2 regions of the Priestia sp. Y58 genome follow, and region 2 is predicted to be linked to the other one. Evidence: predicted binding sites of a transcription regulator. Region 2 holds the regulator's gene; the other holds the start of a gene.
What was found. The regulator Rex, encoded in region 2, represses fermentation and respiration genes when NADH is low (regulators of the CRP and FNR family bind a similar motif). The targets are predictions, from matches to a motif close to TTGTGAAATATTTCACAA.
Positions count from the first base shown of each region.

Region 1: a site for Rex is predicted at 3,663-3,680, ahead of MMB68_RS19190 (AtpZ/AtpI family protein). Genes of this name have one in related genera too.

Region 1 covers NZ_JAKWFL010000006.1:214,915-227,465, reverse strand. Annotated here, with positions in the region: gene upp (uracil phosphoribosyltransferase) at 1-162, shown strand, start outside; gene wecB (non-hydrolyzing UDP-N-acetylglucosamine 2-epimerase) at 185-1,336, shown strand; gene MMB68_RS19195 (S8 family serine peptidase) at 1,404-3,596, shown strand; gene MMB68_RS19190 (AtpZ/AtpI family protein) at 3,894-4,115, shown strand; gene MMB68_RS19185 (ATP synthase subunit I) at 4,122-4,493, shown strand; gene atpB (F0F1 ATP synthase subunit A) at 4,512-5,222, shown strand; gene atpE (F0F1 ATP synthase subunit C) at 5,313-5,525, shown strand; gene MMB68_RS19170 (F0F1 ATP synthase subunit B) at 5,628-6,146, shown strand; gene MMB68_RS19165 (F0F1 ATP synthase subunit delta) at 6,143-6,688, shown strand; gene atpA (F0F1 ATP synthase subunit alpha) at 6,704-8,212, shown strand; gene MMB68_RS19155 (F0F1 ATP synthase subunit gamma) at 8,318-9,175, shown strand; gene atpD (F0F1 ATP synthase subunit beta) at 9,212-10,633, shown strand; gene MMB68_RS19145 (F0F1 ATP synthase subunit epsilon) at 10,660-11,064, shown strand; gene MMB68_RS19140 (DUF1146 family protein) at 11,339-11,575, shown strand; gene MMB68_RS19135 (YwmB family TATA-box binding protein) at 11,736-12,476, shown strand; gene murA (UDP-N-acetylglucosamine 1-carboxyvinyltransferase) at 12,508-12,551, shown strand, end outside.
Region 2 covers NZ_JAKWFL010000019.1:4,992-17,542, reverse strand. Annotated here, with positions in the region: gene tsaB (tRNA (adenosine(37)-N6)-threonylcarbamoyltransferase complex dimerization subunit type 1 TsaB) at 1-82, shown strand, start outside; gene rimI (ribosomal protein S18-alanine N-acetyltransferase) at 97-546, shown strand; gene tsaD (tRNA (adenosine(37)-N6)-threonylcarbamoyltransferase complex transferase subunit TsaD) at 543-1,559, shown strand; gene MMB68_RS27230 (ABC-F family ATP-binding cassette domain-containing protein) at 1,815-3,749, opposite strand; gene MMB68_RS27225 (redox-sensing transcriptional repressor Rex) at 4,208-4,846, shown strand; gene tatA (twin-arginine translocase TatA/TatE family subunit) at 4,900-5,085, shown strand; gene tatC (twin-arginine translocase subunit TatC) at 5,101-5,856, shown strand; gene MMB68_RS27210 (YdiK family protein) at 5,883-6,110, opposite strand; gene MMB68_RS27205 (CPBP family intramembrane glutamic endopeptidase) at 6,107-6,835, opposite strand; gene groES (co-chaperone GroES) at 7,135-7,419, shown strand; gene groL (chaperonin GroEL) at 7,487-9,118, shown strand; gene MMB68_RS27190 (AAA family ATPase) at 9,277-10,227, shown strand; gene MMB68_RS27185 (DUF58 domain-containing protein) at 10,238-11,428, shown strand; gene MMB68_RS27180 (transglutaminase TgpA family protein) at 11,425-12,551, shown strand, end outside.

The DNA of each region.
Region 1 (12,551 bases), on a different contig from region 2:
TTTATGTGTTTAATTGCTGCGCCTGAAGGCGTGGAAATCGTAAAAGAAGCACACCCTGACGTAGATATTTACATTGCGGCATTAGATGAAAAATTAAATGACCATGGATATATTGTTCCAGGTTTAGGTGATGCAGGGGATCGTTTATTCGGTACAAAATAATTTGTAGATTCGGGTGATGAACATGAAGCAGCCAATTAAAGTAATGACGATATTCGGGACAAGACCAGAAGCAATTAAAATGGCCCCTCTAGTGCTAGAGCTTAAAAAGCGACCGGAGGAGTTCGAAGCGATTGTTACAGTAACGGCTCAGCACCGTGAAATGTTAGACCAAGTATTGAGCATTTTTGACATTCAGCCTGACTATGATCTTAACATTATGAAAGATCGCCAAACCCTTATGGACGTAACGACTAGAGGATTAGAAGGTTTGGACGACGTAATGAAAAAAGTAAAGCCGGACATCGTACTTGTACACGGAGATACGACTACGACGTTTATTGCCGGACTGGCAGCTTTTTATAATCAAATTCAGGTGGGACATGTTGAAGCAGGTCTGCGCACATGGAATAAATATTCTCCATATCCGGAAGAAATGAACCGTCAGCTTACAGGCGTTCTCGCTGATTTGCACTTTGCTCCGACAGATAAGTCTGCAGCTAATTTGCAAGCGGAGAATAAAAAAGAAGAGCGAATCTTTGTGACTGGAAACACAGCTATCGATGCGTTAAAAACGACAGTAAAAAAGACATATGAGCATGAAGTGTTAACGAAATTGGGAGATGATCGTCTTATTTTATTAACGGCGCATCGTCGAGAAAATTTAGGCGAACCAATGAAAAATATGTTCCGTGCTGTTAAACGTATTGTGGATGAACATGAAGATGTGCAAGTTGTGTATCCTGTTCATTTGAATCCGGTAGTTAGAGAAACAGCAAACGATATCTTAGGAAATGACCCACGCATTCATTTAATTGAACCGTTAGATGTAATTGACTTCCATAACTTCGCTGAGCGCGCTCATATTATTTTGACAGATTCGGGCGGTGTTCAAGAAGAAGCTCCTTCATTAGGCGTACCTGTATTGGTACTTCGTGATACAACAGAGCGACCGGAAGGAATTGAAGCAGGAACGCTCAAACTAGCAGGCACGGAAGAAGAAACGATTTATACGCTAGCAAAAGAGCTGTTAATAGATGAAGACGTATATAAGCAAATGTCACAAGCATCGAATCCTTACGGAGACGGCTTAGCTTCTAAACGCATTTGTGATGCTATTAGCTACTATTTCAACCGCCGTGAAAACAGACCGGAAGCTTTTAATCCGCTTTCGTAAGATTTCTAAACACCTTTCACATGAAAAGCGTCTCTTTGAGACACGATAGTGTGAGAGGTGTTTTTTTATGTGGATTAAATGGTTAATGATTAGCTTTATATTGGGAAGTGGAGGAGGGCAAATGTCGCTCAATCCGACATTTCCTTCTATAAAACAAGAAATGAATCATCAGGAAAAATCAATCATTGTGATGATTAAAAAAGAAAAATTCACGAAATTTAAAAGTCAGCTACAAAAAAATTATCCTAATATAAAGATTAAGAGCGAATTTCACACAGTGTTTACAGGACTTTCATTAAACGGCTCCATCTCGGATTTGGAAAAACTATCTCAGAATCCATCTATTATTAGTTCACATTCTATTAAAAACTATCAGGTTACAGAAGAAAATAGCGTAACGTTCATTGGCTCAGAACAGGTAAGAGGCTTGTTTGATACTCACAATCAGCGCTTAACAGGAAAAGGGATCAAAGTAGGCGTTATCGATACGGGGGTTGATTATTCTCACCCTGATTTAAAACAAACCTACAGAGGGGGTTACGATGTAATAGATGAAGATTATGAGCCGATGGAAACCACTCGTGAGCAAGGAGAACCGACTCTGCACGGTACTCATGTAGCTGGTATTATTGCAGCGAATGGGAATATTAAAGGCGTAGCACCCCAAGCGGAAATCTATGCATACCGAGCTCTTGGACCTGGAGGAGCTGGAACGTCTGAAAGTGTTATTCTAGCTATCGAAAAAGCAATTCAAGATGATGTAGATATTATTAATTTATCATTGGGAAATGATGTGAATGGCCCTGATTTACCAACAAGCTTAGCGTTAGATCGAGCTGTTGAAAAAGGAATTGTAACGGTTACATCCAGCGGCAATTCAGGTCCAGGTTTATGGACCGTGGGCTCTCCAGGTACAGCGGGAAAAGCTATTTCTGTTGGCGCTTCTGTTTCCCCGACAACAGTTCAATTTCTAACAATCGGATTTAATAAAGACAAAATTATGATGGCGCCAGTAGAAGGGTCTCGTCCATGGACGTTTAATCAAACGCTGCGTGTAATAAATGAACAATACTCCAAAGAGCAAAAGCATGCGTTGGGTAACGTCATTTTGCTAAAAGCAGAAGGAAATGCGGTTGAAAAAAAGATTAAACAAGCTGAACAGGCTGGAGCAAAAGCTGTTCTTTTATATAGCCCGACTGAAAAAAGCATAATCGGTAAACTACAAGAGTCAGTAAATATTCCAGTGATATGGGTAAGTAAAAAAAGCGGTGATACCATTAATCAACACATTCAGTCTCAACAGCCATACTTACGCACTGGCAAGCAAGTGGTGCAAGACTTGCTCACATCTTTCAGTTCAAGAGGGCCTGTAACGACTACTTGGGGAATCAAGCCGGACGTCGTCGCACCTGGTTACTTCATTAATAGTACAGTTCCTGGGGGATATGAACGCATGCATGGAACAAGTATGGCTGCGCCCCATGTAACTGGAGCGTGCGCTCTTATTTTACAAGCTCACCCCAACTGGTCTCCTGAACAAGTCAAAGCTTCATTGATGAACACAAGTAAAGTAATGCAGCAGCTAAATGGCCAAACGTATCGTGTATATGAACAAGGAGCCGGGAGAATTCAAATAGCAAAAGCTGTCACAGCAGACTCTTTATTTTATCCATCTTCTTTATCTTTCGGTATTTTTACGCGCCCATCAAAGAAAGTCTTATCATTTAAAATTGATAACCAGTCTGATAAAGCAAAAACGTATCGCTTAAACGTTCCAAAAAGGGATGAAGGAGTGAACTGGGATGTTCCATTACCCGTCACAGTGCAGCCCCATCAGACAAAAGAAATAGCTGTCACTTTATCGGTGCAGCCCCGTTTTAAAAATAAAGGTATATATGACGGATATTTGGAAATAAATGATTCACGTGAAACATTTTCGCTTCCTTATATGTACATGGTTAGCATTCCAGATTATCCTCGTGTCATGGGATTGCAAGTAGCAGCGGAAAAAGAGAAAAATACGTATAGCTATGAACTGTTTTTGCCTGAAGGAGCAGATCAGTTAGGCGTTGCTCTTTTTGATAAGCAGTCTTTACAGTTTGTATCGTATTTAGATGTTGACGTTGATGTAGAAAGAGGCATGAGAAAACGAAAAATAACGATTGATGAATCGCTTGTACCAGGGTCGTACCAAATATTTGCATTTGTGAAAAAGCATAGACAAGAGCAGGTTGTACACAGTACAATAACGATTGAATGAACCTCTTTAAATGTTTTCATTTGAAGAGGTTTTATGTGTGGCAGAAATGTGAACAATAAGAAGAGATTGTGAAGTTTTTAGCTTAAACACATTGACATTAAATATACGCTATTGTATGCTTACAGGGAATATAAATGATAAGGTTTTCAACCTGTGAAAACCGTTGATATTTCTGCGTATTTTATTAGCTGTTTTTACCTTTTTTAGCAATTTTTTTTGCCTTTCTATCATATATTGAGCTATAAAAACGATAGAGAATTCGGAAAAAAGAAAATTTTGCAAAAGGGGTATGAGCTTATGAAAGATCGCAACCGTCATCCTTTGCAAGCGATGGCATTAGTGTCAATCATTCTATCACAGTTAGCAGGTTCAGTCTTAATTGGCTTATTCTCTGGAAGATGGGCTGATCAATGGCTTGACACCGAACCACTATTTTTGATTTTAGGCCTTCTTTTAGGGCTAGCAGCAGGTGTTTTTATGATGCTGCGGACAGTCCACCATTTTTTTTCAGGAGATTAATAATTCATGCAGGATTTGCAGCACGTTTTTCCAAGACTTCGTTCATACATATTGTATTTGTTAGCATTATACGTTCTCGGCTGGGGATTTACAAGTTATAAGGCTGTTTTTGCAGGTTTAATTTTAGGAACCGCCCTGAGTTTGTATAATTTGTGGAACTTAGTAAGAAAGTTTGAGCAGTTTGGACAGGCGTTGGATGAGGGGAAAAAGCCCCGTTCAATTGGGACTGTTGTAAGATTTGCAACAGCTGCTCTCGCAGTTGTGATTACCATCTCTTATCCAAAAACCTTTCATATTATTAGTGTAGTTGTGGGATTAATGACGTATTATGTTGTCATTATCATAGATTTAGTTGTTCAAAATATGCGTAGAAGATAGAAAGAGAGGTGAACACAGTTGGGTCATGAATCACCAACTATAGAGTTTCTAGGCCTTACTTTTAGTCAAAGTAACTTGCTTATGGTTACCGTAGCTTCTGTTATTGTATTCTTAATTGCAGTTTTATGTACTCGTACTCTTGCTATGAAGCCAAGCGGTGCACAAAACTTTATTGAATGGGTCTTAGATTTTGTTAAAGGACTCGTTAATAGCAATATGGATTGGAAAACAGGTGGCCGCTTTTTGACGCTAGGTGTAACTTTACTTATGTACATTTTTGTGTCAAATATGTTGGGTCTTCCATTTGCCATCGTGATTGACCATAACTTATGGTGGAAATCGCCAACCGCTGATCCAGCAATTACGCTGACGTTAGCCGTTATGGTAGTTGTACTATCACATTATTATGGTATTAAAATGCGAGGTTTCTCTGCATACACGAAAGATTACTTCAAGCCAATGGCATTTTTATTCCCGCTTAAGATTATCGAGGAGTTTGCCAATACGTTAACGCTTGGCCTTCGTCTTTACGGTAATATTTATGCTGGGGAAATTTTGTTAAGCTTGCTAGCTGGTTTAGCAACAACAGGCTTCCTAGGTACAATTGGAGCTGCTATCCCAATGCTTTTATGGCAAGGATTCAGTATTTTTGTAGGCGCAATTCAGGCCTTCATTTTCACAATGTTAACGATGGTTTATTTATCTCACAAAGTGAGTAGCGACCATTAATTTATAAAGCTTTGTTCAAGTAATACCCAATTTGGACAAAACAAAACTTAGTTAAACAAAATCATATATATTAAGGGAGGACTTTATAAAATGGGTTTAATAGCATCTGCAATTGCGATTGGTTTAGCGGCACTAGGTGCTGGTATTGGTAACGGTCTTATCGTTTCTAAGACGATTGAAGGCACAGCTCGCCAACCAGAAGCACGTGGTACATTAACTTCAATGATGTTCGTTGGGGTTGCCTTAGTTGAGGCGCTTCCAATTATCGCCGTAGTTATTGCATTCATGGTACAAGGTAAATAATAATGTGTTACATGTGGCGAAGATCATTCAAAAGAACCTTCGCCATTACTTTATGTCTTTAAGAAGTAAATTATATATGTGGAGTCTCTGAAGGGAGTGAACATGGCCGTGTCGAACATGTTTGTGTTAGGAGCAGCAGGCATTAATGGTGGAGATATTCTTTTCCAATTAGTGATGTTCCTTATCCTACTTGCGTTACTTCAAAAATTCGCGTTTGGTCCTGTAATGGGAATCATGAAAAAACGTGAAGAGCATATTGCCGGTGAGATTGATGAAGCAGAAAAGCAAAATGAGGAAGCGAAGAAGCTTGTTGAAGAGCAGCGTGAAATCTTAAAGCAATCTCGTCAAGAAGTGCAAGTAATGATGGAAAACGCTAGAAAGTCTGCAGAAGATAAAAAAGAAGAAATCATTGCAGCAGCACGCGAAGAGTCTGAGCGTCTAAAAGCTGCAGCAAAACAAGAAATCGAACAGCAAAAAGATCAAGCAGTTGCTGCGTTACGTGAGCAAGTTGCTTCATTATCTGTTTTAATTGCGTCGAAAGTTATTGAAAAAGAACTTTCTGAACAAGATCAAGAGAAGTTAATTCATGAATATATCCAAGAAGTAGGGGATGTACGATGAGTCAACCAGCTGTAGCCAAGCGCTATGCACTAGCTCTTTTTCAATTAGCAACAGAAAAACAGATGATCGATGAAATGCAAGACCAGCTACAAATCGTTGAAGAGGTGTTTGCTAAAACACCTGAATTAATGGATGTATTAACTCATCCAAAAATTACAATTGAGCGAAAAAAACAGTTTGTAAGTGAGGCATTTGCTGAACTTTCACCAACTGTTCAACATACGGTTCTTCTATTATTAGAGCGTCACCGCATTCAAATTGTTAGCCAAATGGTGCAAGAGTATCGTTTCCTAGCGAACGAAGTACGTGGCGTGGCAGACGCAACTGTTTATTCTGTCAAACCTTTAAGCGCAGATGAGAAACGAGCAATCTCGCAATCATTTGCTTCAAAAGTTGGAAAACATACGTTAAATATTTCAAATGTAGTAGATAAAAGCCTAATCGGCGGCGTGAAGCTTCGCATTGGTAATCGTATCTATGATGGCAGCATTAGCAGCAAATTAGAAACGATCCACCGAGGACTTCTTGCACACAGATCGTAGATAGGGGTGAAATTCATGAGCATCAAAGCTGAAGAAATTAGTGCGCTGATCAAGCAGCAAATTGAAAACTATCAGTCTGAGATTAAAGTGAGTGATGTAGGTACTGTTATCCAAGTTGGGGATGGTATCGCACGTGCTCATGGCCTCGACAATGTCATGGCTGGAGAACTGGTTGAATTTTCAAATGGTGTCATGGGAATGGCACAAAACTTAGAAGAAAACAATGTAGGTATCATTATTTTAGGACCATATACAGAAATTCGTGAAGGTGACGAAGTTCGCCGTACAGGACGCATCATGGAAGTTCCAGTAGGAGAGCAGTTAATCGGTCGTGTTGTTAACTCATTAGGTCAGCCAGTAGACGGCTTAGGCCCGGTAGAAACAACAAAAACACGTCCAATTGAAGGTGCTGCACCTGGCGTTATGGATCGTAAATCAGTACATGAGCCGCTTCAAACAGGTATCAAGGCGATTGACGCACTTGTGCCGATCGGCCGTGGACAGCGTGAGTTAATTATCGGTGACCGTCAAACGGGTAAAACATCGGTAGCAATCGATACAATCTTAAACCAAAAAGATCAAGATATGGTATGTATCTATGTAGCGATTGGCCAAAAAGAATCAACAGTTCGTAACGTAGTAGAGACATTACGTAAACACGGTGCTCTAGATTACACAATCGTTGTAACAGCATCAGCTTCACAACCAGCTCCACTATTATTCTTAGCACCATACGCTGGAGTAACAATGGGTGAAGAGTTTATGTATAACGGTAAGCACGTACTTGTTATTTACGATGACTTAACAAAACAAGCATCAGCTTATCGTGAACTTTCATTACTATTACGCCGTCCTCCAGGTCGTGAAGCGTACCCAGGGGATGTATTCTATCTGCACTCTCGTTTATTAGAGCGTGCGGCAAAGTTATCGGACGCAAAAGGTGGAGGTTCATTAACAGCTCTTCCATTTATTGAAACGCAAGCAGGAGACGTATCTGCTTATATCCCAACGAACGTAATTTCGATTACAGACGGACAAATTTTCTTACAGTCAGATCTATTCTTCTCAGGCGTACGTCCTGCGATTAATGCTGGTCTTTCTGTATCACGTGTAGGGGGATCTGCACAAATTAAAGCGATGAAAAAGGTAGCAGGTACACTGCGTCTAGACCTTGCATCTTATCGTGAGCTTGAATCGTTTGCTCAGTTCGGTTCTGATCTTGACCAAGCAACTCAAGCAAAATTAAATCGAGGAGCGCGTACAGTTGAAATCTTAAAACAAGGTTTACACAAACCGCTTCGCGTAGAAAAACAAGTAGCTGTGCTTTACGCATTAACAAAAGGCTTCTTAGATGATGTTCCAGTATCAGATATTACACGCTTTGAAGACGAGTACTTAACATGGTTAGAATCAAACCGTAAAGAAGTACTTGAATCAATCCGTACAACTGGTGGCCTTCCTGAAGCTGGCGTATTCGAATCAGCACTTGAAGAATTCAAGAAAACATTTATTGCATCTGAATAATATATTGTCAGCATGGTATGTTAAGACAATCTTTCAATAAGGTGAAGGTGAACATTTGTTCACCTTTCATACCACGTGATCTTCTAAAACAAGGTGGTGAAACCTTTGGCATCATTACGTGATATACAAACTCGAATCACATCGACGAAAAAAACGAGCCAGATTACGAAAGCAATGGAAATGGTTTCAGCTGCAAAGCTGAATAGAGCGGAACAAAATGCAAAATCGTTTGTTCCATATATGGAAAAAATTCAAGAGGTAGTCTCAAGTGTAGCCCTAGGCAGCAGAGGCGCTTCACATCCAATGTTAACTGCGCGCAGCGTGAAGAAGACTGGTTATATCGTAATCACTTCAGATCGCGGTCTAGCAGGAGCATATAACAGTAATATTTTGCGAAAAGTATCTCAAGCTATTGAAGAACGCCATCAATCACCTGATGAATACGGTGTGATTGCAATTGGACGAGTAGGGAGAGATTTCTTCGTAAAACGCGGTATTCCGGTTTTGCTTGAAATCACAGGCTTAGCAGATCAGCCAGCTTTTGCTGACATTCAAGGAATTGCTTCACAAACAGTTCAAATGTTTGCGGACGGTACGTTTGATGAACTTTACTTATACTACAATCACTTTATCAATACGATTTCACAAGAAGTGACGGAGAAGAAGCTATTGCCTCTAACAGATCTTCAACCTTCTGGTAAACTTGTTGGTTATGAATTTGAACCATCACAAGAAGAGATTTTAGAAGTATTACTTCCTCAGTATGCAGAGAGTTTAATTTACGGCGGCCTACTTGATGGAAAAGCAAGTGAGCATGCTGCTCGTATGACAGCGATGAAAAGTGCAACAGACAATGCAAAAGATCTTATCAATAATCTTACATTGTCATATAACCGTGCACGTCAAGCGGCAATTACCCAGGAAATTACGGAAATTGTTGGCGGAGCGGCAGCGTTAGAATAGAAAGTTTAATGGAAAAGCAAGTTAGGAGGGAACACGATGACAAAAGGACGCGTTACTCAAATCATGGGTCCAGTTGTAGACGTAAAGTTTGACAACGGACACCTTCCGGCAATTTATAACGCCCTTAAAATTTCACATAAACCGAGCAGTGCAAGTGAAGTTGCAATCGAATTAACATTAGAAGTTGCGATTCACTTAGGTGATAACACAGTTCGTACAGTAGCAATGTCATCCACTGACGGCTTAGTTCGTGGATTAGAAGTAGAAGATACAGGTGCAGCAATCTCAGTACCAGTTGGTGACGTTACGTTAGGTCGTGTATTTAACGTATTAGGTGAAAAAATCGACTTAGACGCCCCAATCGATGCAGGTGCACGTCGTGATCCGATCCACCGTCAAGCACCAAAGTTCGAAAATCTATCTACACAAGCTGAAATTCTTGAAACAGGTATTAAAGTAGTAGACTTATTAGCTCCTTACATTAAAGGTGGAAAAATCGGTCTATTCGGTGGTGCCGGTGTAGGTAAAACAGTATTAATTCAAGAGTTAATCAATAACATTGCTCAAGAGCACGGCGGTATTTCGGTATTCGCTGGTGTAGGTGAGCGTACGCGTGAAGGTAATGACTTATACCATGAAATGACAGACTCTGGTGTTATTAAGAAGACGGCTATGGTATTTGGACAAATGAATGAGCCGCCTGGTGCACGTCAGCGTGTTGCATTAACAGGATTAACAATGGCAGAATACTTCCGTGACGAACAAGGTCAAGACGTATTATTCTTTATCGATAATATCTTCCGTTTCACACAAGCGGGTTCAGAAGTATCAGCATTACTTGGCCGTATGCCATCAGCAGTAGGTTATCAGCCAACATTAGCGACAGAAATGGGTCAGCTTCAAGAGCGTATCACGTCAACAAGCGTAGGTTCTGTAACATCGATTCAAGCGATTTACGTACCAGCCGATGACTATACGGATCCAGCTCCAGCGACAACATTTGCTCACTTAGATGCAACAACAAACTTAGAGCGTAAATTATCAGAGATGGGTATTTACCCTGCGGTAGATCCATTAGCATCTACATCTCGCGCTTTATCTCCTGAAATTGTTGGAGAAGAGCACTATGCAATTGCGCGTCAAGTTCAACAAACGTTACAGCGTTATAAAGAGTTACAAGATATCATTGCAATCCTAGGTATGGATGAGTTATCTGATGAAGATAAACTTGTTGTACAACGTGCTCGTCGCGTTCAATTCTTCTTGTCTCAAAACTTCCACGTAGCAGAACAATTTACAGGTCAAAAAGGTTCTTATGTTCCTGTAAAAGAAACTGTTAAAGGATTTAAAGAGATCTTGGAAGGTAAATACGATCATTTACCTGAAGATGCGTTCCGTTTAGTTGGTCGCATTGAAGAAGTTATTGAAAATGCGAAACGTATGGGAGTAGAAGTTTAATTTAAGGGACATAGGAGGTTTTTTAAATGAAGACAATCCATGTCAGTGTAGTGACTCCTGATGGCCCAGTTTACGAATCAGAAGTGGAAATGGTAAGTACCCGAGCACAGAGCGGTGAGCTTGGTATTTTACATGGCCATATTCCGATGGTTGCTCCTTTACAAATTGGAGCCGTCCGCTTGAAGAAAGCAAGCAGTACAGAACTTGTGGCTGTTAGCGGAGGATTTCTTGAAGTAAGACCTGACAAAGTAACAATTCTTGCACAGGCTGCTGAAACAGCTGAAGCGATTGACGTAGCTCGTGCAGAAGAAGCGAAAAAGCGCGCTGAAATGCGCCTTGATAGCAAACAAGACGACGTTGATGTTAAGCGTGCTGAAATTGCCTTAAAACGGGCAGTCAATCGTTTAGATATTAGTCAACGTAAGTTCTAAAAAAAGCCCTCTCAAACGAATGAGAGGGCTTTTTTGCTCTATTATATAAAAGAGGAAGAGCAAATAGCATTCGTCTATGATTATATATTCTATTTAACTAAGCGTATCCGTCTTCTTTATTTTTCTTAATAATGGAAAAGGATCTTAAAATAGGGAATAAAATAAATGTTTTTCATGTTACCGTTTACGAATTTGCATAAGTGTGCTTTAATATGAAAAGAAGAGACGATGATCGTCTCTTCTTTTCATATGGTGTTTAAAAGGAGTGCTTTTATTGTTTGGAGGAATTGAGCAGCAAACGTTACTAACCATGATTTCACATTTGATTTTTATTGTGATTACTTGGTATGCTTTGCAAGGCTTTCAAATTGAAAAGCTGATGAAACCTAATCATGTGTTTCAAGCAAAATTAATGCTTATTTTATTGACCATTACTATTTCATCAACAGTAAGTAATTTCTTTTTGGATTATTTATTTTGGTCACAGCGCATTCCCTCATTTTTTCAATGATTGGCAGGCTATGAGTCTATGATAAAATAGACGTTCATTCGTTGAAGATATACGAATTTATACGCTAATGTATGTCGCTATGTCTAAATATGACGACCCTTTTCATGTATGTATCATCGCCTTCTGGAAAGACTGATGAGTACGGAGAGGGAGTGGCGAAATGTTTAAAAAAATTAGTGTCTTTTTGGCTATTTTCATTACTGGCTTATTCGTATATCATGGAAGTTATGTGAGCAATGCCCAAAACAATGAAACTACTATTGAGAAGATTGTTCACACCTTAAATAAGCAGCATGTTTCGTTAACTGAAGTATCGTTGTATGCAAGAGAAGAAGTAAAAGCTGTTACTGACCAAAAAACCTTTTATTCGCAAGCTGAAAGTATTAAAAGTAATTTTAGAGGTTTTAAATGGGAAGTGAAGAGGGAAAGAGACCTATGGAAAGCAATAGGTACACGCAAAAGTGAAGATGTGAACGAAGTCATTCTGTTAACTTATGCGATCGATGAACACAGCAATGCGTACATATCGTATCATGTAACGGGACAAGGTTTAAAAGAAAAAAATATGACCCATTTTCAAAATGTATTTCAGACAAATTATGAAAAAATTTTCCTGTCAGAACCCATAATTTTCTCTTGTGCAACAGGGGAAATCAATGATAAGATGGAAAGTGTTTTGTCTGTTGAAATTCAAGACCTATTACGAGCTTTCAATGCTAAACCAGTGGAATCTCTAGTGGAAGAGTCATTTACCTCTGTTTCAGCATATACTGGACTGTGGAAAGAAGCTCTTCAAACGAAAAAGCAGGAAATGAACTTACAAATTGCATTACGCAAGACAAGAATGGGCGGTCAAACAACCATAGTTGTTGGCACACCTATCATTACGTCTGAATATTAATATAGAGAAAATGGACGCGGAGGGGAATACCTTGGAAAAAATCATCGTCCGCGGTGGAAATAGATTAAGCGGTAC
Region 2 (12,551 bases):
GTCTGTGCATACTTTTGTTCCGAACTACATTCGTTTAGCTGAAGCCGAAGCCAACTGGCTTGCTTCACAGCAAAAAGGATAAAAGAAGGTATAAACATGAAACTAACAATTAAGTTTCGTTTAATGGAAGTTAAAGATATTGATCAAGTAGTGAAAATCGAAGAGAAGTCTTTTACGACACCTTGGAGTTCAGAAGCGTTTCAAAATGAGTTAACCAATAATCAATTTTCAACTTACATTGTGATGGAAGAAGGAGAAAATATTATTGGGTATTGCGGAACGTGGATTGTTATCGACGAAGCACATGTAACCAACATTGCGCTATTGCCAGACTACCGAGGTAAGGGACTCGGTGAATTGCTGCTGCGCAACGTAATGGACGTTCTTCGAAAACTAGGTGCTACGTCAATGACATTAGAAGTTAGGGTATCTAATCATATTGCACAATCATTGTATCAAAAGCTAGGTTTTAAACCTGGAGGTATTCGTAAGAATTATTATTCTGATAACAATGAGGATGCATTAGTTATGTGGGTGAATTTATGAGTGAAAATCAATTAATTTTAGCATTAGAAACAAGCTGTGATGAGACAGCAGCAGCCGTGATTCGAAACGGTCATGAAATTGTAGCCAATGTGGTGGCCTCTCAAATAGAAAGTCATAAACGATTTGGCGGTGTCGTACCAGAAATTGCATCTCGTCATCATGTGGAACAAATTACGGTGGTAGTTGAAGAAACTTTAAATCAAGCGAACTTGACGTTTGCAGATATTGATGCAATAGCTGTAACGGAAGGACCAGGGCTTGTGGGAGCACTTCTTATTGGCGTAAATGCAGCCAAAGCGCTAGCATTTGCACATCAAAAGCCATTAATTGGTGTTCATCATATTGCAGGACATATTTATGCGAATCAGCTAATCAAAAAATTAGAGTTCCCCCTTTTATCGCTAGTTGTATCTGGAGGGCATACGGAGCTTGTATACATGGAAAGTCACGGCCAGTTTAAAGTGATTGGTGAAACGAGAGATGATGCAGCAGGAGAAGCCTACGATAAAGTAGCCCGCACGTTAAACCTTCCATATCCAGGCGGACCGCATATCGACCGCCTTGCACATGAGGGAGAGCCATTAATTGATTTGCCGCGTGCTTGGCTAGAAGAAGGATCCTATGATTTTAGTTTCAGTGGGTTAAAATCAGCAGTTATTAACACTGTCCACAACGCGAAGCAAAAAGGTGAAGAAATTCTTCCACAAACGCTTGCTGCTAGCTTTCAAGCGAGTGTTATTGATGTGTTAGTAACTAAAACCGTTAAAGCTGCAAAGGAATATAACGTTAAGCAAGTGTTAGTAGCAGGAGGAGTGGCTGCTAATAAAGGACTTAGAGCAGCGCTAGAAGAGGCATTTGCACCATTATCAAACATTGAACTTATTATCCCGCCGCTATCTCTATGCACGGATAATGCCGCAATGATTGGAGCAGCAGCAAGTGTACGATTTGCTCAAGGAAAACGTTCAGATATGTCATTAAACGCAAACCCCGGTTTAGACTTGGAAGAGTAAGAGACGAATGAGATTTAGTTCTCATTCGTCTTTTTTTGTGGATAAAAATAATTTATCAACAATATTCAATAAATTTAGAATTAACTGTGGATAATTATGTGGAAAAGTCCGTGCACTCAGTACACGGACCTGTTATTAACAAGTTTTAATTATGAAAATCAGACAGATATCCACTATTTATTCACAGAGTGGATAAAGCTTGTTCTAAAGCGTACGAACGAGTAAATAGGATGAATAAATACGAAAAAATATAGACTATTCTTCTAGAAGAAGCTGTAATTCTTCCCACTCTTCCATTAATGTGGATAACTGTGAAGAAATTTTTTCGTTTTCACCATTTAATCTTGATACTTCTTCGTGGTTTTGATAAATTTCAGGGTCACAAAGAAGTTCTTCATTCTCTGCTTGTGCGGCTTCTAATTTGTTTACTTCAGTTTCAATTTCTTCAATGCGGCGCGTTCGCTGCCTCATCAATTTCTTTTGTTCTTTATCTTGTTTATAGGACTGTTTATCTACTTTTACCGTGCGTTCTTCGTTTGCTTTTATATTTTCTAATTCTTTGATTTCCTCTATTTCTGCTTTCTTTTCTACATAATAGTCATAATCTCCAAGAAATTCTTCTACCCCTTCAGGAGATAGCTCTGCTATTTTGTTTGCAATACGATTAATAAAATAACGGTCATGTGAAACAAATAACAGAGTTCCTGGGTAATCGATTAACGCATTTTCGAGTACTTGTTTGCTATCTAAATCAAGATGGTTAGTAGGTTCATCTAAAATTAAGAAATTAGCTTTTTGAAGCATAAGCTTCGCAAGAGCCAAACGTGCTTTTTCACCACCGCTAAGCGTGGAAACGATTTTCAGTACATCATCACCTGAAAACAGAAAATTTCCAAGCGCTGTACGAATTTCTTTCTCAGGTTTGGATGGGTAGTCATCCCAAAGCTCATTTAAAACGGTTTTATTAGACGTTAAATTAGCTTGCTCTTGGTCGTAATAACCAACCATTACGTTTGAGCCAAAAGAAATGGTTCCAGTCTTGAAACTTAGTTTATCCACAATACCTTTTAATAACGTAGATTTCCCAACTCCATTAGGGCCAACCAACGCAAGGCTTTCACCTTTTTTAATCCGAAGGTTTGCGTCTTGGACGACGTATTTGTGTTCATCATATCCGATGGACACGTTTTCGAGGTTTAAGACTTCATTTCCGCTTTGACGCTCAATTTCAAACGAAAAACTAGCTGATTTTTCGCCTTCGTTAGGTCGATTTATTAACTCCATTCGATCGAGCTGCTTACGTCTGCTTTGCGCACGTTTTGTAGTCGATGCGCGGGCGATGTTTCGCTGAATAAAATCATTTAGTTTTGCGACTTCATCTTGCTGCTTTTCGTACTGACGCAACTCTTTTTCATATCGCTCTGCTTTTTGTACAAGGTATTTAGAGTAGTTGCCCGTGTACTTGACCGTTGTTTTTTGTGTGACTTCATACACTTGATTTACGACCTTATCAAGGAAGTAACGATCGTGTGAAACAATTAAAATAGCTCCTTCATACCCTTGCAGAAACTGTTCCAGCCATGCTAAAGTTTCAATATCTAAGTGGTTGGTAGGCTCATCCAGAATAAGCAAGTCTGGCTTTGTTAAAAGCAGTTTTGCAAGAGCCAAGCGCGTTTTTTGTCCACCGCTCAAGGAGGAAATAGGGGTGCTATAGTCAAAGTTTGAAAAACGGAAACCGTGAAGAATAGATCGTGTATCCGCTTCATATTGATAGCCGCCTAAATCTTTGAACGTTACTTGAAGCTGATCGTACTCTTTGGTTAGTTTTTCGTATTGAACTGAATCATTAAAAATGTCTGGATCGCCCATCTTTGTTTCAAGCGTACGTAATTCTTTTTCCATCTTCTTTAACGGAGCAAAGACCGTCATCATTTCTTCCCATATGGAGAGTGTTGACTCAAGAACTGTATCTTGTCCCATATAATCAATGGAAACACCTTTAGGTTTAATAATTTCTCCGCTGTCATAAGAAAGCTGCTCAGCAATAATTTTTAATAAAGTTGATTTACCAGCACCGTTTCGTCCCACTAGGGCAATGCGGTCTTTTGATTGTACTTCTAACTTTATATTCGATAAAATGGGTTCTGCCCCATAGTATTTTGTAATACCGTTCAATTGTAGAATAATCATTTTTTCACCTCTAGTAGTATATCCATAGTGTATTTTAACATATTTTCAACTACAAGTTCTTCCTACAAGCGTTTGTAATTTGCAGAGGGACAAGAACAAATGATGAAGCGAATGTTTTGATTCATGAAATAAAATGATTTTACCTGCACATTTTATACAGGATACTATGTTAAAATAAGAGATAAGTGCATCTCTGAACTTATATATGATGGATGTAGAAAATCCGTCATGACTAACAAACGGATCCTTTGAAGGGCTAATTGCTTCGTTCTAGCTACCGACTTTAAGTAGTGCTGGATAGACAAAAGGCGTCGGGGTGTGAAGCGGAGTATATATAAAACAAGAGAAAAGAGAGAGAATTGGAAGCGCTACCTCAAAGCGGTTGAGGCTTTGTGAAAGGTAATGCAATATGACTTGAAAATGTTAGTAATGACATACATGAACTGAGGGGGTACAACGTGAACACTGAACAATTAAAAATACCACAAGCAACGGCTAAACGATTGCCGCTTTATTATCGTTTTTTAAAAAACTTGCATGCTTCTGGTAAACAGCGTGTTTCGTCAGCGGAGTTAAGTGAGGCAGTGAAAGTTGATTCTGCTACTATTCGCCGGGATTTTTCTTACTTTGGAGCATTAGGGAAAAAGGGATACGGCTACAATGTGAATTATTTACTTACATTTTTCCGTAAAACGTTAGACCAAGATGAAGTAACGAAAGTAGCACTTATTGGCGTAGGGAATCTGGGAACGGCCTTTTTAAATTATAATTTTATTAAAAATAATAACACCAAAATTGAGTGCGCTTTTGATGTGATAGAAGATAAAGTCGGTACAAAAGTAGGCGACGTGCCGGTTTATCACCTTGACCAATTGGAAGATTATATGAGTGATGATATCTCAGTGGCGATTTTAACCGTTCCTGCCACTGTGGCTCAGCAAATTACCGATCGTTTAGTGAATTGCGGAATTAAAGGGATTTTAAACTTCACTCCTGCACGCTTAAACGTACCGGATGAGATTCGACTGCATCATATTGATCTGGCTGTAGAATTACAGTCGCTTGTCTACTTTTTGAAAAATTATCCTGTTGAATAAGATGGACTGTGTTACGATTTCCTTAAGTCTAAATTAATAAGGAGAGTGGGAATATGGGGATTGGAGCAGGCAGTTGGATTATTATTGCGATTGTAGCACTGCTTATTTTTGGACCGAAACGGTTACCGGAGCTAGGAAGATCAGTCGGGCAAACGCTTAGAGAGTTTAAGCATGCCGCTAGCGGTGCATCAGAAGATCGTGAAAAAGATAAACAGCGTCAAGTAGATGACAAAGAGTAAAAGGGTGATCATAGTATGACCGAACAAGAAATGTCAATATATGATCATATAGGAGAGCTGCGAAAACGCATTTTAATTGTTTTATTTTTCTTTGTCATTGCCACAATTGGCGGCTTTTTTATAGCGGATAAAGTTATTGTCTATTTACAGCATGCTGATGAGGCAAAAAATTTAACGATGAATGCATTTAGGCTAACAGATCCAGTTAAGATTTATATGCAGTTTGCTGTTATTATTGGCTGTGTACTTGCAGCTCCTGTTGCACTGTATCAACTTTGGGCATTTATTAGTCCTGGTTTATATGAAAAAGAGCGTAAGGTAACGCTTGGATATATTCCTGTTTCCATTTTTCTCTTTATCGGCGGTGTCTCTTTTTCTTATTTTGTGTTGTTTCCATTTGTCGTCGATTTTATGACGCGCGTTTCTGATGAGCTGAATGTAAACCAAGTGATTGGCATTAATGAATACTTTTCTTTTTTAATGCAGCTCACACTGCCTTTTGGGCTGTTGTTTCAGCTTCCTGTTGTCGTCATGTTTTTGACGCGATTAGGAATTATCACGCCTATGTTTTTATCTCAAATTCGAAAGTATGCCTATTTCGTACTGCTAGTTATTGCCGCACTTATTACACCACCGGAATTGCTCTCGCACATGATGGTGACAGTGCCGCTCTTAATTTTGTATGAAATCAGCATCATTATTTCCCGCATTTCGTATCGCAAAGTGTTAAAGGCAAGGGCAGAGCAAGAAAGAGAAGATGTTAGTATGTAAAAAAAACCACTGAAACAGTGGTTTTTTTATTTAGATGAATCATCTTGATTTTTATATTGCTGCTGCAACTTTTTAATTTTATAGTGCAAGATAAAAATGCGAACCGCAAATCTGAAATCGAACGCGGCTACGAGTGCAAATAAGATTGTGGGGAAATTCCACACGGTTTCCTGAGCATTTTGAATAGCCAGGTAGGTGAATAAAACCCCCATAATAATATAAATAAACCCTCGTGTTAAAGGGATATTCTTCATAAAAACATGCCTCCAAAAATAAACTGCATTTGTTCTGCTTGCTTTTGCATTTCTATAATTTTATCTGCAAAAATAGTTTGAGATAAAATAACGATTGTATTCATCAACACGTGAGCAATAATGGGTACAATAATTAGTTTTGTTCTTGCATAAAGGAATGCAAATACAAATCCCATGGCTGTATACACGAGCAAATGTTTAAAATCCCAGTGTACGGCAGCGAAAATAAGGGAACTAATAAATGCAGAGATAAAGAAATTATATCGTTTGTGAAGAGAGCCGAAAATAATCTTTCGAAAAATAATCTCTTCTAGAATCGGTCCAATTACAGACGTAACGACAATGAGGAACGGCGTTGCTTTAACAAGATTAACAATATTTTGTGTGTTTTCAGATACTTGGGTAATGCCAAGAGCGTGCTCAATCATACCTGCTACAGCTTGACCAGCCATAGCCAGGAACACCCCAAGGACTGACCAGACCACAGTTACCGTTGTTCCCGCATGTTCTATACGCATGGACATGTCACGGCGCAGCAGCAGTAAGACAATAAGTAAACCAAGGATAAAGCTAATGATGGTCCAATAAGTCAAAAGCATGACATTCGCTGTTCGAACTGGATATTGATCAAACATTCCTGTTAATTTTAACAGCGGTATACCAACAACTCCTGAAAACTGCATAAGGATGTAGGTGAGGATAACATACCAATAACGTTTTTCCAATCTTCTATACTCCTTTAAAAGGTTTTTATGTATATATGTCGAAGAAGTACTGTAAAGTTAGTAATTTCTTCTTGCTCGTATTGTAACATACATATTATTGAACAGAGAAAAGAATGCTTTATTTCTCAAAATCGTCGAAATCTAAGACTATTATATGTAGTTGTTGTAAATTTTAAATTTTTTTTGTTTAATACTTGCAAAAAAAACCCACTTTGTTTTAATATAATAATTGTGTTAGCACTCGTCGAGGTTGAGTGCTAATAAAAATGTAAACATATTATTTGAGGAGGTTGTTTCACTTGTTAAAGCCATTAGGTGATCGCGTAGTGATTGAACTTGTAAAATCTGAGGAAAAAACAGCAAGCGGTATCGTGTTACCGGACAGTGCAAAAGAAAAGCCACAAGAGGGTAAAATTGTTGCTGTAGGTACAGGCCGAGTATTAGAAAGCGGTGAGCGTGTAGCTTTAGAAGTAGCTGCGGGCGATCGTATCATCTTCTCAAAATATGCGGGTACTGAAGTGAAATACGAAGGCACTGAATACTTAATTTTACGCGAAAGCGATATTTTAGCTGTAATCGGCTAATTTTAACCACAAACTTATCATACGTAAAAAATAGATTATTAAGAACATCTTGAGGAGGTCAAAGAACATGGCAAAAGACATTAAATTTAGCGAAGAAGCACGTCGCGCAATGCTACGTGGTGTAGATACATTAGCAAATGCTGTAAAAGTAACGCTTGGACCAAAAGGTCGTAACGTTGTATTGGAAAAGAAATTCGGTTCACCGCTTATTACAAATGATGGTGTAACAATTGCAAAAGAAATCGAATTAGAAGACGCATTTGAAAATATGGGTGCTAAATTAGTAGCGGAAGTTGCTAGCAAAACAAACGACGTTGCTGGTGACGGTACAACTACTGCAACAGTTTTAGCGCAAGCAATGATCAGAGAAGGTCTTAAAAACGTAACGGCTGGTGCTAACCCAATGGGTATCCGTAAAGGTATGGAAAAAGCAGTAGCTGTAGCGGTTGAAGAACTAAAAGCAATCTCTAAACCAATTCAAGGTAAAGATTCAATTGCTCAAGTAGCGGCTATCTCAGCAGCTGACGAAGAAGTAGGTCAATTAATTGCTGAAGCAATGGAGCGCGTTGGTAACGACGGCGTTATCACACTTGAAGAATCAAAAGGTTTCACAACTGAATTAGAAGTGGTAGAAGGTATGCAGTTTGACCGTGGATATGCATCTCCTTACATGGTAACTGATTCAGATAAAATGGAAGCTGTATTAGATGATCCATACATCTTAATCACAGACAAAAAAATCGGTAACATTCAAGAAATCTTACCGGTATTAGAGCAAGTTGTTCAACAAGGCAAGCCTCTATTAATCATCGCTGAAGACGTAGAAGGCGAAGCTTTAGCAACATTAGTTGTGAACAAACTTCGTGGTACATTTACAGCTGTAGCTGTTAAAGCTCCTGGTTTTGGTGATCGTCGTAAAGCAATGTTACAAGATGTTGCAATCCTAACAGGCGGAGAAGTAATCACTGAAGAGCTTGGTCTTGACTTAAAAACAGCAAGCATCGATCAATTAGGTCGCGCTTCTAAAATTGTTGTAACAAAAGAAAATACAACAGTTGTAAACGGTGCAGGAAACGCAGAAGATATCCTAGCACGCGTAAACCAAATCAAAGCTCAGCTTGAAGAAACAACTTCAGAGTTTGACCGTGAAAAATTACAAGAGCGCTTAGCAAAACTTGCTGGTGGCGTAGCTGTAATTAAAGTTGGGGCGGCAACTGAAACTGAGTTAAAAGAACGTAAATTACGTATTGAAGATGCATTAAACTCTACGCGTGCTGCGGTTGAAGAAGGTATCGTAGCTGGTGGTGGTACTGCATTAGTAAATATCTATAATAAAGTAGCAAGCATCGAAGCTGACGGTGACACTGCTACAGGTATCAACATCGTATTACGTGCGATTGAAGAGCCTGTACGTCAAATCGCTCACAACGCTGGTTTAGAAGGATCAGTAATCGTTGAGCGTCTAAAAGGCGAAGCAGTTGGAACTGGATTTAACGCTGCAACTGGCGAGTGGGTAAATATGCTAGACACTGGTATCGTTGACCCAACAAAAGTAACGCGTTCAGCTCTTCAAAATGCTTCTTCTGTAGCGGCTATGTTCTTAACAACTGAAGCAGTTGTTGCTGACAAGCCAGAAGAAGGCGGAGCACCTGCAATGCCTGACATGGGCGGCATGGGTGGAATGGGCGGCATGATGTAATCACTGCCCTACCTAAAAAAGCGACCAAGTACTCACTTGGTCGCTTTTTTGCGTGCATTAATATTTTCAGATTTTTTTAAAATTTGTTAAGATAGTACTATGTTTATTGAAAAACATACTAAACTCAAGGCTTAACTGAGTTTTAAGGGGGAGCTTCGTTGATTCAGCTGGATCATATTAATAATAAATTAAATCAAGTATTAGAAAACATTGATCAAATTGTAATCGGAAAGCGTCATGTATCTACGTTGAGTTTGGTTGCTTTGCTTGCAAAGGGGCATATTTTGCTTGAAGATGTGCCGGGTGTGGGGAAAACGATGCTCGTGAAGGCACTGGCCAAATCGATTGATGCCGAGTTTAAACGAATTCAATTCACGCCTGATTTGCTGCCGTCCGATGTAACAGGTGTTTCTATTTACAGTCCAAAAGACATGGAATTTCATTTTCGTCCAGGTCCTATCATGAGCCACATTGTGCTCGCTGATGAGATTAACAGGACTTCTCCTAAAACACAATCGGCGCTTTTAGAAGCAATGGCTGAGCATCATGTAACAACCGATGGTATCACCCGGGAAATTCCAGCGCCTTTTTTTGTGATGGCTACTCAAAATCCTGTTGATTTTGATGGGACCTATCATTTGCCGGAAGCGCAGCTGGATCGATTTTTATTCAAATTAAGCATGGGGTATCCTACGCAGGAAGAGGAGCTTCAAATTTTAAACGGCGTATCGACTCAAGTTAATCTTGAGGATGTCAAACCCGTTATGAGCATTCCAGAATTAGTACAGGCTCAAAAAACTGTAAGCAGTATTTATGTAGATGATGCGATTAAGCACTATATCATCGAAATCATTCGCAAAACGCGCTCTCATCCACATATTTCGTTAGGTATTAGTCCTCGTGGAACGGTTTCCTTTATGAAGGCCGTTCAAGCATATGCTTTAGTGAAGGGAAGAGACTACTGTCTTCCTGATGATGTTCAAGAGCTTGCTTCGTATGTGTGTGCACATCGATTAACGCTAAGATCTGATACCCAGTACAGCGGCTTAACAGCGGGTGATGTGATGAAGCAAATTATGGCTGATACGAAAGTACCTGTTAAAAGGTAAGAGGTACTTTATGAAACAGTATATAAAAGTGATATGGAATAAATGTAGAGACTGGTTCGTTTTATTCTGCATCTTTGCTGCTACGTTTTCTTACGCGATGTTTCAAGGGGGCTTTGTCAGCTGGTTTTTATTTTATAGCTTCTTACCTTTTGGATCATATGCGGCAGCCGTTTTGCTTTATCCGTTAAAGAAGTGGAATGTTACTCGTGATGTGAAGCTACAGCCTCGATTCGCTGGAGATCATCTTTCGTATGACATTCACATTACACGCTCCTCGGCTTTTCCTGTTTATATGGCAGCAGTGAAAGAGGAGAGTAACCTTTTAGATCAAGAAGAAAGAACAATTTATCCGCTTTTTCAACGAAACGCTGTTATTCCGTATGAAAGATCGTTTGTAGAAAGAGGAGAATATGAATTTTTTACGATTTCGATTGAAATGAGTGATTTATTAGGAATTGTAAAAAAGAAGGCATATTATCCACTGCAGCAGCGGTTTGTCGTGTATCCTCAAATCCATGAGATAGATATCCCGTTTCTTTTAGCGGGAATAGAAGAAGGAAAAAATGAAGTTTCGACGGGGAATCAATCTACTACGTTAGTGACAGGCATTAGAGAATACCAGCCGGGTGACCGATTAGGGTCTATCGATTGGAAGGCGACGGCTCGTAAAGCTACGTTGATTTCTAAAGAGTTTGGTCATTACCATGAACGGAGTATGATTATCATTGCAGATGTTATAAGCTCTCTATACTTTGAAGAACGAATGAGCTTTCTGGCATCCATGCTCATTCATGAAGAAACCAAGCGTAAAAAAATCGATTTTCTTTTAGCTGGAGATGCACTTTTTTCACCCAAAACCTCTGAACAAAGTGAGACCGATAACCTGTTGTATCACTTAGCGCGTGCACAGCCTGTGAACAACCGAGTATTCGAAACAGAATTTAAGGGTATTGCCATTCAAAAGCAGCATTCTTTTATGGTCATTGTCAGTCAAGTTACAGGGACTCTCATTGGGCAGGTTCAATCTAAGCTGAGTCTGCATGCTAAGGCATCAATAATTGTCGTTAAAGATGAAGGAGCAGGGCTTAGTGACGAAGAGACGGTTATTGTAAATGGAATACAATCTTCTGCTTTAACGATTGAAGTCGTTAATATTCCTCTTCCTCTATCATCTAAAGGAAGTGAGGGCGGAAATAAGTGAATAAATCAGCTTTGTATGTAAAAAACATCTTATTGTACGCGGGAGCATTCTTTTTATTAGTGGAATGGCTTCTTCCTTTAAATGAAGTGACGGATACCAATCAAATTCAGTACTTTATATTGTTTGTTGCTTACTGTTTTTTGTGTTTAACGTTTCGCTTGCCGTTTATCGTGATGACGTTAGGGAGTATATTGTTTATTTTGTTTTCGCTTCACAATCTCTATTTCCAAGGAGCCTTCTTTTCTTCAGACTGGCTTCCGAGACTTTTGGAGATTCTTCAGTCAGATGCACAAAGTATCATGGAGTGGAATATAGCGAATTTATCATTTGAAATGAGGAGCACTTTATTTTTTGTGCTGCTTTGGATTATGGCTTATTTAATTCGATATTGGATCTTTTATCAAAAAAGAATTTTCTTCTTTTTCTTCTTAACTATTTTGTATATTACCGTGTTGGATACCTTTTCTACTTACGATGCGGGAGCTGCTATTATTCGCGTGACCATTATTGGATTTTTATTAGTAGCCATGCTTCGCATAAATCCTGAACGCATAAAAGCTGCGAGCACTGAGCGTTTAGAAAATAGAAAACGATCGTTTCTTTTTTTAGGCAGTTTTTTAGCTATCGTCATTGTGCTGGCTTATCTTGCTCCTAAACCAGGGCCACAGTGGCCAGATCCCGTACCTTTTATCACAGCGCATACAACAAATCAAGGACAGGGAGAATCTGCAAGCGGTCAACGAATTGGCTATGATATGGACGATTCTAAATTGGGGGGATCGTTTGTTAATGATGATACGGTTGTGTTTACAGCCAAAGTAGAGGATGAGCACTATTGGCGTATTGAAACGAAAGATGTTTATACAGGTAAGGGGTGGGAGCTGTCTAAAGAGGAAGAAAAAGTACCCTTTAAAGGAAATGAAAACTTACTCCCTCAATATGACTCAAGTGTAGCAGGACAAGTAAGAAAAGCAGAAGTTACCTATTCGCAGCCTTCTGTTCATCTTATGCATGTTCCTCAACTGCTGTCGCTAACCTTAAAAAATGGCATTCAAACCGATGTTACCCCGACAAATGAAAAATTATATCCTTATCAAAATGACAAGCTTGTTACTGTTCAATC